DNA from 2 places in the Bradyrhizobium sp. USDA 3364 genome. Region 2 is predicted to be linked to the other one. Evidence: riboswitches for the same ligand, from Rfam matches in the RefSeq annotation. Region 2 holds a riboswitch; the other holds the start of a gene.

Region 1 (6,435 bases), 1.8 Mb from region 2:
TGGGGTGATCTCTCAACATGGGCAGTCACCGAGACGAGGGACTTTCACCCCACCTCGGTTCGCATTTCATGCGAACCGATCCTCCCCCTCCAGGGGAGGATGTCTGAGCTAGCCGATCGACCAGACGAACGGCGCGCCGGCGGCGCGGTTCGGCTTCAGATGCACCGGAATATGCCGCCCGCAGCCGGCCGCGAGACCCTCGAACAGCCCTGTCAGCACGCTGGCGCAGGCCGGGTGATAGTCGGGGACATCGGCCATCAGCTTCCAGCCCTGCTGGCGGATTTCGAACTGGCCCTCGGACTCGCTGATCTCGGCGACATCATCCTGCGACTCGAAGAGGACGCGCAGGAATGCGGCAAATTCCGTGGCACGGCCACGGCTGCCGCCGAGCGCCTGCGCGACCTCGTCGAAATACTGCATGCCGATCAGCTTACCGGTGAGGTGCAGCAGATAGCTCGCATCCTCAGGGCCGAACACCTGGACGATGACGGGCGCGGCCGTCTTCACATATTCCATCGCGTAGTTGCGATAGGCCTTCTCGAGCCGCTGGCGCGGCCAGCTGTCGACCGGCAGCGCCGGCGCGGTTCTGGAATCGAATGGCGGTGCCTCGAGATGGCGCGCTAACACCAGGCGCTGGTCGAGCTCGAGCGGATGATCGTATTCGCAGTAATAGCCCTCGAGGCCGTCCTGGCCATCGACGCTCTGCTTGGTGCAGACGAAGCCGAGCCGCAAGTCACCAAGCGCGACCCCGTTGTTGGCGTGCCAGCCGCGCAGCATCGCGCGCGAGACCTCGCCGGGCACGCCGCAGATCGCGGTGCCCTTCCAGATCCAGCGCGGCGGCGGATAGCGGATCCAGGCCTTGCGGTCGGTCTCGTACATGTATTCGACATGCACGCCGCCGATCCAGTTGGAGAGGTAATGATACTGCGCGGCCGCGACCGCCGGCGGCAGGCCGTCGAGACCGAGCTTCTTCAGGCCGGGCAGGAAACGCTCCTGCTGCTGGCGGCGAAACACGCGGAAGACGAATTCGGCGGCATCGGCCGTGCCGCGCCGCGTCACCACGGTGAGGATCAGCCCGGTGAAGAAGGCGTGATAGAGATCGGCGACGCTGCGCCACTTCCGCCACTGCGCCTCGCGTGCGTCCTGCTCTCCGGTCATGTTTGCTCCCGCTGTTGTTGTTGGCGAGATCAAGCCTCGCGCGCAGGATCGTAGCCCGGATGCAGCGAAGCGCAATCCGGGGCAACTCAATCCGTGTATGCAGCGCCCCGGATTTCGCTTGCGCTTCATCCGGGCTACGGAATTACACGTGCGCGAAGCGGAATTACACGCGAAAATGCTTGGAGAGCTTCAGGCCCTGCGCCTGGTAGTTCGAGCCGATGCGCTGGCCGTAGAGCGCATCGGGACGCTCGAGCATGCGCTCATAGACGAGGCGGCCGACGATCTGGCCATGCTCGAGAATGAACGGCACCTCGCGCGAGCGCACTTCGAGCACGGCGCGCGCGCCCTTGCCGCCGGCTCCGGCATAGCCGAAGCCGGGATCGAAGAAGCCGGCGTAGTGGACGCGGAATTCGCCAACCAGCGGATCGAACGGCACCATCTCCGCGGCGTAGTCCGGCGGCACCTGCACGGCCTCTTTCGAAGCCAGGATGTAGAACTCGCCGGGATCGAGGATGAGGCTGCCGTCGGGCCGCGCCTTGATCGGCTCCCAGAAATCGTCGACCGCATAGCCGCCGCGTCGATCGACATCGACCACGCCGGTGTGGCGCTTGGCGCGATAACCGACGAAGCCGCCCGAGCTCTCGCCGGAGAGGTCGACCGACAGCGCGACGCCGTGGGTGAGATCGGCATCGTCGATATCGACCAGCCGCTCGGCGGCATGCAGCGCATCGAGCTCGTCGGCGGTCAAGGTCGCCTCGCCGATCCGGAAGCGGACCTGGCTCAGCCGCGAGCCCTCGCGCAGCAGCACCGGAAACGTCTTCGGTGAGATCTCGGCGTAGAGCGGGCCGTGATAGCCGGCCCCGATCATGTCGAAGCGGCGGGTGCCGTCGGCAATCACGCGGGTGAACACGTCGAGCCGCCCGGTCGAACTCTTCGGATTGGCCGCGGCCACGATCTCCGGCGGCAGCGCCAGGCTTTCGAGCAGCGGCACGATGTAGACGCAGTTGGTCTCCAGCACCGCGCCGTCGGAGAGATCGATCTCGTGCAGCTTGAGCTGGTCGATCCGCTCGGCGACGGTGGCATCGGGCCCCGGCAGGAAGCTGGCGCGGACGCGGTAGGCGATGTCGCCGAGGCGGAGATCGAGGCTTGCCGGCTGGATCTGGCTTTCGACGAAGTCATAGGCCGGCAGAATGAGGCCGGCCTCCGCCATCTCCGCGATCATGCGGTCGGGCAGGATTCCGTTGGATTCATCTTCCAGCGTGAACGACACGATGCGGTCCCTTGGCGATCCCTCGAGATGGCCCAAAATCAACCTCTGGCGGCCATCAAGCCCCAAAATATGGGCTTTTACGGGTTATCCGATGACCGTCTTGACGGAAAGGGCGCGAGGGAATATCAGCTGCACTTATCCCGTGGTGATTTGAGCCGGCCGGCTTGCAGCCACGTTAAATAAGTCGCTAAACAGGCCGGGGACAGTGTGATCCCGGCTTGTGGAGGTTGCTCCAGGCCGGTTTTTTTGTGGCCATTTCCGAGGGAAATGGCCACTTCGGAGGTCACATGTCTGAATCTGAAGGTACCGCCCGCTATCGTCCCGAAACCCGCCTCGTCCATGGCGGCACGCTGCGCTCGCAATTCGGGGAAACGTCGGAAGGGCTTTTTCTCACCCAGGGCTACGTCTACGACACCGCCGAGCAATGCGAGGCGCGCTTCAAGGGCCAGGATCCCGGCTTCATCTATTCGCGCTATTCCAATCCGACCATCGCGATGTTCGAGCGCCGCATGATCGAGCTCGAGGGCGCGGAAGCCGCGCGCTCGACCGCGACCGGCATGGCCGCGGTGACCACCGCGATCCTCGCGCCGCTGAAGGCCGGCGATCACGTGGTGGCGTCGAAGGCGCTGTTCGGCTCCTGCCTCTATGTCGTGCAGGACCTGCTGCCGCGCTACGGCATCGAGACGACGCTGGTCGACGGCCTCGATCTCGACCAGTGGCAGCGCGCCCTGCGGCCGAACACCAAAACCTTCTTCCTGGAGAGCCCGACCAATCCGACACTCGACGTGCTCGACATCGGCGCGATCGCCAAGATCGCGCATAGCGGCGGCGCCCGGCTGATCGTCGACAACGTGTTCGCGACGCCGATCTGGCAGAGCCCGCTGTCGCTCGGCGCAGACGTCGTGGTCTATTCCGCGACCAAGCATATCGACGGCCAGGGCCGCTGCCTCGGCGGCGTCATCCTGTCGTCGGAAGCCTTCATCGCCGAGCACATCCATAATTTCATGCGCCAGACCGGCCCGTCACTGTCGCCGTTCAACGCCTGGGTGCTGCTGAAAGGACTGGAGACGCTCGGCGTCCGTGTCCGCGCCCAGACCGAGAACGCGGCGAAGATCGCCGAGGCGCTGGCGAACCATCCGAAGATCACGCGGCTGGTCTATCCCGGCCGTCCCGATCATCCGCAGGCCGAGACGGTGAAGAAGCAGATGGGCGCCGGCTCGACGCTGGTCGGCTTCGAGGTGAAGGACGGCAAGGCCGGCGCCTTCCGCTGCCTCAACGCGCTGAAGATCTCGCGCATCTCCAACAATCTCGGCGATGCCAAGAGCCTGGTCACGCACCCCGCCACCACGACGCATCAGCGCCTGGCGCCGGAGGCCCGCGCCGAGCTCGGCATCAGCGAAGGCTTTATTCGCTTCTCGGCCGGGCTCGAGCACCCCGACGATTTGATCGAGGATTTTGTGCAGGCGCTGGAGCGGGTCTGAGGGGCGTAGAAGCCCGGAAGCGTATGTCGTCCCGGCGTAGGCCGGGACCCATAACCCCAGGGAGCGGTTGCGGCGCGGGCGAGCGACCACGAGCCTTCGTCAAACCAAATCCTGCGGTTATGGGTCCCGGCCTTCGCCGGGACGACACCGAACTTTTCATATGCGATTGCCCTGCCCGCGAGCGGGAGAGGCAAAGCGAGCAAGCCGTTACGTCGCCGCCGTCGTCACACCGCCGTCGACCACGATGGTCTGGCCGGTCATGAAGGTCGAGGCGTCGGAGGCGAGATAGGCCACGGCGCCCGCGATCTCGTCGGGCTCGCCGATGCGGCGGAGCGGCGACGACGCGGTGCGGCGCTTCAGATTCTCCGGATCCTCCCACAGCGCGCGGGCGAAGTCGGTTTTCACCAGGCCCGGCGCCACGCAATTGACCCGCACGCCCTTCGGCCCCCATTCGCCGGCAAGGCTGCGGCACAGCGCGAAGTCGGCCGCCTTGGAGATGCCGTAGGCGCCGATCACGGTCGAGCCGCGCAAGCCGCCGATCGAGGAGATGATCACGACCGAGCCTTTGCCGCGTTCGGCCATCTGCGGCACTGCCAGCGCGCAGAGCCAGATGTTGCTCTTGACGTTCGAGCCCATGATCTTGTCGAAGGCCTCGTCTTTGATGTCGAGCAGCGGTCCGTAATAGGGATTCACCGCGGCATTGCAGACCAGGGTATCGATCTTGCCGTAATGCTTGATCGTGCCTGAGATCAGCGCCTCGACTTCCTCGCGGCGTGAAATGTTGCAGGGAATGACGAGCGCATCGCCGCCGGCCTTCTTGATGCCGTCGGCGACCTCCTGGCAGGCATCCGCCTTGCGCGAGGAGATCACGACCTTGGCGCCGAGTTTTGCGAGGAGCTCCGCGGAGGAGCGGCCGATGCCGCGGCTCGAGCCGGTGATGACCGCAACCCGGCCGGTGAGATCAAACGGGGTGTTTTTCATTGTTGTTGCCTCCCTGTTATTGACGCGTCATTCCGGGATGCGCCGCAAGGCGCAGACCCGGAATCTAGAGGTTGTGTGGCGCGAGATTCCGGGTTCTCGCTTCGCGAGCCCCGGAATGACGTGTGTAGGGTTACGCCAGCAGCCCGCCCCCCTCGCTGACGCGACGGAGGTGGTAGTCGGTGTCGCCGAGCGTGTTCTCGATCATGGTCAGCCGCTTGAAGTAGTGGCCGATCTTGGCTTCCATTGTCATGCCGATGCCGCCGTGAAGCTGGATCGACTGCTGGCCGACGAACTTCAGGGACTTGCCGACCTGCACCTTGGCCGCCGCAACCGCAGACGCGCGCTCCTTGGCATCGTGGAAGTCAGACGCCATGGTCGCGAACATCGACATGCTGCGGGCCTGCTCCAGCGCCACGAACATGTCGGCCGCGCGGTGCTGCAGGCTCTGGAACGAGCCGATCGCAACGCCGAACTGCTTGCGGGTCTTGATGTACTCGACGGTCTCCTTGAGCGACTCGTCCATCGCGCCGACGGCTTCCGCGCACAGCGCGGTGCGGGCTTCGTCGGCGACGCGCTCGATCAGGGGCAGGCCGTTCTCGGGATCGCCGATCGCAGCATCGGCGCCGACCTCGACATTGGTGAAGGTGATGTCGGCTGCGTGCAGGCCGTCCTGGGTGGGATAGCCCTTCCTGGTGACGCCCTTGGCATCCGCCGGGACCAGGAACACGCCGATGCCGGTCTTGTCGCGCTGGCCGCCCTTGGTGCGCGCGGTCACGACAAGCGTGTCGGCGTTCTCGCCGTTGAGCACGACGAACTTCTCGCCGTCGATCACCCAGCCACTGCCCTTCTTCTTCGCTGTGGTCACGACGTCGAACAGGTCGTAGCGCGAGTTCTTCTCGAGCTGGGCAAAGCCGAAGGTCTTGCTGCCGTCGATGATGCCGGGGATGTACTTGGCCTTCTGCTCAGCCGAGCCGCCATGGCGCAGGAAACCGCCGGCGACCACGACGGTGGCGAGATAGGGCTCGACCACCAGCGCCTTGCCGAGCGCTTCCATCACGATCATGGTCTCGACCGCACCGGCGCCGAAGCCGCCGTCAGTCTCCGCGAAAGGCAGACCGAGCAGGCCCTGCTCGGCGAGCTTGCCCCAGAGCGCTTTGCTCCAGCCGCCCTTCTCCTTCATGTACTTCTTGCGGGCATCGAAGTCGTAGGCATCCGCCAGCAACCCGTCGACGCTTTCCTTGAGCAGCCGCTGCTCCTCGGACAGATCAAAATCCATGTTCGTTCCCTTAAACTGAAAGTCGTTACCGAAACCGGGCCCCCTCACCTCTCCCCGCGAAGGGCGGGGGGAGGGAGACAAGATCAAAGCCCCAGCACGGCCTTGCTGATGATGTTGCGCTGGATCTCGTTGGAGCCGCCGTAGATCGAAACCTTGCGGTTGTTGAAGTAGCTCGGCGCGATCTGCGCGGTCCAATCCATGCTTTCGTTCGAGCCGGCATCGCCGTGCTCGTCATAGGGCGCGGCGAACGGACCGATGATCTCCATCAG
Region 2 (6,435 bases):
AGAAGGCGCGCAGCCGGTCGGTCGCGGCAGGGTCGGTGCCGTCGGGCGGCGTCAGGATGCACCAGCGGTTGATGAAGAGCTCGGCGAAGCCGGAATCCGGCCCCGAGTTCTCGGTGCCGGCGACGGGGTGCGCGGGCACGAAATGCACGGCGCCAGGCAAATGCGGCGCCATGTCCTTGACCACGGCTCCCTTCACCGAGCCGACGTCTGAGATGATGGCGCCGGGCTTCAGGTGCGGCGCGATCTCGGCGGCGACCGGACCACAGGCGCCGACCGGGATGCAGAGGATGACGAGATCGGCATCTTTCACGGCCTCGATGTTGGTCGCGACGACGCGATCGACGATGCCGAGCTCGGCGACGCGCGCGCGTGTCTTCTCCGAGCGTGCGGTGGTGACGATCTCGCCGACCAGGCCCTGCGCGCGCGCGCCGCGCGCGATCGAGCCGCCGATCAGGCCGAAGCCGATCAGCGCGATGCGATTGAAGAGCGGAGCCGTGGTCACGATGTCACTTTCCACCTAAGAAGTCGCGCAGCCCCTCGACCACGAGGCGGTTGGCCTCCTCGGTGCCAATGGTCATGCGCAGCGCATGCGGCAGCTTGTAATTGTTGAGCGCGCGCAGCACGAGGCCGCGCCGGGTGAGATAGGCGTCGGCCTCGGCCGCGGTCCTGCCCTTGTCGGTCGGGAAGTGGATCAGCACGAAATTGGCGACGCTCGGCGTCACCTTCAGCCCGAGCTTGCCGATCTCCTCGGTCAGCCAGTTGCGCCACTGTTCGGTGTGGGTCCGCGACATCTGCACATGCGCGGTGTCCTCGATCGCCGCCACTGCCGCCAGCATCGCCGGCGTCGTGACGTTGAACGGACCGCGGATCCGGTTGCAGGCATCGACGATATGCGCCGGGCCGAACATCCAGCCGACTCGCAGCGCGGCGAGGCCGTGGATCTTGGAGAAGGTGTGCGTCACCACCGTGTTGTCCGTCGTCGCGACCAGCTCGATGCCGAGCTCGTAGTCGTTGCGCGAGACGTAGTCGGCATACGCCGCGTCGAGCACCAGCAGCACATGCGAGGGCAGCGCGGCGCGCAGCCGCTTGACCTCGTCGAACGGGATATAGGTGCCGGTCGGATTGTTCGGGTTGGCGAGCCAGACCAGCTTGGTCTTCGGCGTCACCACCTTGAGGATGGCGTCGACGTCGGCGGTGAAGTTGGTCTCGGCCGCGATCACGTTCCTGGCGCCGTTCGCCATGGTGGCGATCGGGTAGACCAGGAAGCCGTGGGTGGTCGAGATCGCCTCGTCGCCCGGCGCGAGATAGGTGTGTGCCAACAGATTGAGGATCTCGTCGGAGCCGGCGCCGCAGATGATGCGGTCGGGGTCGAGTCCATAGGTGCGGCCGATCGCCTCGCGCAGCACGCGCGAGGTGCCCTCCGGATAGTCCTCGAGATGGTCAGCGGCGGCCTTGTAGGCCGCGATCGCCTTCGGAGACGGGCCGAACGGCGTCTCGTTGGCGGACAGCTTGAACACCTTGCGGCCCGGTTCCGGCATCGGGCTCTTGCCGGGCGTGTAGGGCGCAATATCGAGGATGCCGGGGTTCGGCACGGGGCGGGACATCATCAACTCCGATTAGCGCGTTTTCCAGCGAAGTGGATACCGGTTCGCGTCAAGAAAACGCGTCAAAACAAGAATCTGCACGGGCGGCTAGCTTTTGGCCGATCCGTTAGAGGGCACCGTATAGCGCGTTGCGTGGCTGCCGACGAGGGCCGACGAGCGCACCGAGGCGCCGGCCTTGATCAGCGCGAGCTTGATGGCCTCGAAACCCTTGTTCTTAAGGTCTCGCCCGGCGACCGAGACCAAGAGCGCCGCGCCGTCGAAGGCGGTGTCGGGGACCGCCACGATCTCGGCGAGCGGGGCCAGCGCGCGGGCGACGTCGGCGTTCCAGCCGGAGACGCGCACGCTCCAGGTCTGCACCTCGGTCACCATCGCATCGTCGGCGACCCGCGAGATCACGAACACCGGCAGCGCGGCGGGATGGTCGGCGCGTTCGAGGAACGGCAGCCGCGCGATGATCTTCGGCGCGCCGTCGGCCTCCAGCGCATTCCACCACGGCGTGCGGCTCGCGATCGCGGAGACCAGCGCGAGGTCGCCCTTCGACTTCGTCACCGCCTCGACCGCGGCCTGTGCGCTGAAATGCGAGACGTAGGGCACCACGAAGCCGAAGTGAAACCGCGCCGAGTCGCGCATCGCCGACTCGCCGACGGACACATCGGCATGCACCGCGAACGGCGCCTGCACGTAGGTGAAGGTCGAGATGATGACGCGCCAGATGCCCTCGATGGTGTCGAGCGGCAGGATGCCGCGATGACGCTGCACCAGTTCGCGCATCATGCTGGCCTCGCGTGCCGGGCGGAACGCCGAGCCGACCTCCTGGGTCTTCTTGACCTGGATCAGGCGGTCGATGATGTCGCCGCGCGCCATCAGCAGGCGGTGGACCTGCTCGTCGATCGCGTCAATCTCCTTGCGCAACTCCTGCAGCGTGGGCGGCGACGGGGGTGGGTTGGACATGCTCTCAAACCTTGTCGTCGGGGCGGCCCGTTGCCGCGTCGGACAGGGCCCCTGATTAGGAAAGACGGCCACTGAAAGCAAAGAGAAACCTCGCGGTCCAGCCTTGCGGAAACGGTTAACCAATTGGCCGGCGACAGGGCTGCCTTGACGGCGGGGGCCCTGGGGACTACGTTCCCGGCATCCCGTGGTCATTTGAGCCGGCCGGCTTGCAGCCACGTTAAACAACTCGCTAAACAGGCCGGGGACAGATCAGCTCCCGGCCGAACCTATGTTCAGGCCGGGTTTTTTATGGCTTGATTTTCTGTTCGAGGCCTCCCGCGCGGAGGCAGGGTCGCCTAAATGAGCAACGTGCGTCCGATAACGAGCCAACCGATCCCCAGCGATGATCGCGCCCATGAGGCCGATCATCCGTCGTCATTGGTGGCGAAGTTCGGGATGGATCAGCCGCTCAAGCTCGATTGCGGCGTCGATCTCGCACCGTTCCAGATCGCCTACCAGACCTATGGCGAGCTCAATGCCGACAGGTCCAACGCGATCCTGATCTGCCATGCACTGACCGGCGACCAGCACGTCAACAACACCCATCCTGTCACCGGCAAGCCCGGCTGGTGGGACACCATGGTCGGCGCGGGCAGGCCGATCGATCCCGACAAATACTTCATCATCTGCTCCAACGTGATCGGCGGCTGCATGGGCTCGACCGGGCCCGCCTCGTTCAACCCTGCGGCCGGCAAGGTGTGGGGGCTCGATTTCCCGATCATCACGATCCCCGACATGGTGCGGGCGCAGGCGATGCTGATCGATCGCCTCGGCATCACCACGCTGTTCTGCGTGGTCGGCGGTTCGATGGGCGGCATGCAGGCGCTGCAATGGACCGCGGCCTACCCCGCGCGCGTGTTCGCGACGCTGGCGATCGCCTGCTCGACACGCCACTCGGCGCAGAACATCGCGTTCCACGAGCTCGGCCGCCAGGCCGTGATGGCCGATCCGGACTGGCGCGGCGGCCGATATGTCGACGAGGACGCGCATCCGCATCGCGGATTGGCAGTTGCACGCATGGCCGCGCACATCACCTATCTCTCGGACGCCGCGTTGCATCGCAAGTTCGGCCGGCGGATGCAGGACCGCGAGCTGCCGACCTTCTCGTTCGATGCGGATTTCCAGGTCGAGAGCTATCTGCGCTACCAGGGCTCGTCCTTTGTCGAGCGCTTCGATGCCAATTCCTATCTCTATCTGACCCGCGCGATGGACTATTTCGACATCGCAGCCGACCACAACGGCGTGCTGGCGAAGGCGTTCACCGGCATCGAGACCCGGTTCTGCGTGGTCTCGTTCACCAGCGACTGGCTGTTTCCGACCTCGGAATCGCGCGCGCTGGTGCATGCGCTGAATGCCTCCAGCGCACGGGTGTCGTTCGCCGAGATCGAGACCGATCGGGGGCACGACGCCTTCCTGCTCGACGTGCCCGAATTCCTGGAAATCTCCCGCGCTTTCCTGCAGGCCGCAGGCAAGGCGCGCGGACTGAAGAATGACGGCCAGTCATGAGCATGCAGCAGACACTGCCCTTGCCGGGCGTCGCGCCGGAGCGGACCGGCGGCTATCGTACCGATCATCTTTTGATGGCCGAGATGGTGCGGCCGGGCTCGCGCGTGCTCGACGTCGGCTGCGGCGATGGCGAGCTGCTGCAGCTGCTGGAGAGCCGCGGCATCGACGGCCGCGGCATCGAGCTGTCGCGCGAGGGCGTCAATGGCTGCGTCGCCAAGGGGCTCGCGGTAGTGCAGGGCGATGCCGACACCGACCTCGTCAACTATCCCGATGACGCGTTCGACTACGTGATCCTGTCGCAGACCCTGCAGGCGACGCGGCAGCCGAAGGTGGTGCTGGAGAACCTGCTGCGCATCGGTCAGCGCGCGATCGTCTCGTTCCCGAATTTCGGGTTCTGGAAGATGCGGCTGCAGCTCCTGATCGGCGGCCACATGCCGCGGACGGAGAATCTGCCGGCGAACTGGTACGACACCTCGAACATCCATTTCTGCACCATCAAGGATTTCGTGCAGCTCTGCGAGGAGATCAACGTCAAGATGGAGCGCGCGGTCGCGCTCGATCTCTACGGCCGTCCGGTGCCGCTCAACCTGCCCTGGTGGGTGTGGAACATGTTCGGCGAGCAGGGCGTGTTCTTGCTCAGCCGCGGCGGGCAGGGGAAGTAGCCATCGACGTCATTGCGAGGAGCGAAGCGACGAAGCAATCCATCTCTCCGCATGTGCGGACGAATGGATTGCTTCGCTCCGCTCGCAATGACGGTCTAGACCGGCGCCGCCACCAGTGACCTCGGATCGCGCACCGGCCAGCGGCCGGCCTCGACCAGCGCGATGAAGCGCTCGACCATCTCGTTGAACAGCGCCGGCTCCTCGAGATTGAGCACGTGGCCCGATTTCGGGAAGAACGACAGGCCGGCGGCCGGCAGATGCTGTTTCAGGAACATGCTGGGCGCGATGCAATTGTCGTCCTCGTCACCGCACAGGATCAGCGCCGGCGTCGCCGCGCGCTTGATGGCGTCGGTCATGGTGTAGATCGAGGGCCTGCCGCCCTGAAAGCTGCGCATCGTGTTGGCGGAGCCCCTGGCGTCATGGCGGGCGAGCGCGGCGTAGAAGTCGGCGTGGCCGCGCGGGTCCTTGACCAGGAACGGGATCCGGCTCGGCGCCTCGCGCGTCACCTTGGCGACCTCGACCGCGCCGATCGTCTCGTATTGCTCGGCGTTGGCGCGGCATTGCGCGCGGAAGGCATCGAGATTCTCGAGGCTCGAGCCGGAGCCGACCGCGGCGAGCGTCATCGACAGCGCGCGCTCCGGCGCGTTGAGCGCGACCTGCAGCGACGAATAGGAGCCCATCGAGAGGCCGACGAAATGCGCTTTGGCGATGCCGAGGTGATCGAGCACTGCGAGCGCATCGGTGTAGAAATGCTTGTAGGTGTAGACATCGGCGCTCGGTGGCACGTCCGACGGCGTGTAGCCGCGCGCGGAATAGGCGATGCAGCGGTGGCCGCGCGCGAAGTAGCGCAGCTGCGGCTCCCAGTTGGTATGGTCAGCGGCGAACTCGTGCAGGAAGATGATCGGGGTGCCGTGGCCAGCCTCTTCGAAATGCAGGCGGACATTATCTTTCGTGACGGCGTAGGGCATTGAAATTCTCCTCTCGTTGGCCAGCCCCAGATTTGCAGTTAATTTCCGCGGCTGCAATGCGGCAGCTCTGGTTCCTTTTTCGTCATCGAATCAGCCCGGAATGACCCAGAAATCGTTTCTGCAGCGCCGCATGAAATCTTCCTCGCGCCACATCCCGATTTTCAAAACGCCCGCCGCATTCCCTTGGGGAATGCGATGGGGACTCGGGGGTGTTACAGAGGATCTCGTGAAGTATGGTTCAGTTGCTTGCGTATCGCCGGTCGCTTCGTGTTCTGGCGCTGGCTCTGTGTTCGCTCACTCTCGCCGTCGTTTCGGTTTCTTCGGCATCCGCCCGTCCGCACCATCAGCGTCACGCGCATTCGGCACATGCCGGCCATCACGCGCGCCACTATGTCCGTCATCGCTACCGGCATGCCGCGCGGCTGTCGCGCGCCGAGCGCCGCGCACTCGCGCAGCCGCGCAGAATCGTCGAAACCAATCCGGCCGCGCTGCCGGGCAACGCTGAAGCCGTGCCCAACACCGGCGGCGTGAGCGCAGCAAGCGGCTTCGGCTCCTCCGGCTTCGGCTCGTCCGGCATCGTCGCCGAGGCGCGCCGCTATCTCGGCGGCAATCCGACCGGGCGCTCCAGCCTGTGGTGCGCGCGTTTCATGAACATGGTGCTGCAGCACACCGGCCATCGCGGCACCGGCTCCGACATGGCGAGTT

The links. Region 2 has a riboswitch for S-adenosylmethionine ahead of metX (homoserine O-acetyltransferase MetX). Riboswitches for the same ligand answer to the same signal wherever they lie in the genome.
Region 1: it holds a riboswitch for S-adenosylmethionine, as region 2 does, so the genes downstream of both, ACVILL_RS16150 (O-succinylhomoserine sulfhydrylase) here and metX (homoserine O-acetyltransferase MetX) in region 2, are expected to answer to the same signal.

Annotation. Positions count from the first base shown of each region.
Region 1 covers NZ_JBSRYG010000002.1:3,443,049-3,449,483, reverse strand. The annotation lists gene ACVILL_RS16160 (hypothetical protein) at 109-1,158, opposite strand; gene ACVILL_RS16155 (2'-deoxycytidine 5'-triphosphate deaminase) at 1,322-2,428, opposite strand; SAM riboswitch at 2,561-2,640, shown strand; gene ACVILL_RS16150 (O-succinylhomoserine sulfhydrylase) at 2,716-3,909, shown strand; gene ACVILL_RS16145 (SDR family NAD(P)-dependent oxidoreductase) at 4,117-4,890, opposite strand; gene pimD (pimeloyl-CoA dehydrogenase small subunit) at 5,021-6,166, opposite strand; gene pimC (pimeloyl-CoA dehydrogenase large subunit) at 6,250-6,435, opposite strand, start outside.
Region 2 covers NZ_JBSRYG010000002.1:1,645,004-1,651,438, reverse strand. The annotation lists gene ACVILL_RS07735 (prephenate/arogenate dehydrogenase family protein) at 1-502, opposite strand, end outside; gene hisC (histidinol-phosphate transaminase) at 507-1,604, opposite strand; gene ACVILL_RS07725 (chorismate mutase) at 1,692-2,555, opposite strand; SAM riboswitch at 2,730-2,809, shown strand; gene metX (homoserine O-acetyltransferase MetX) at 2,895-4,100, shown strand; gene metW (methionine biosynthesis protein MetW) at 4,097-4,762, shown strand; gene ACVILL_RS07710 (alpha/beta fold hydrolase) at 4,858-5,730, opposite strand; gene ACVILL_RS07705 (TIGR02594 family protein) at 5,964-6,435, shown strand, end outside.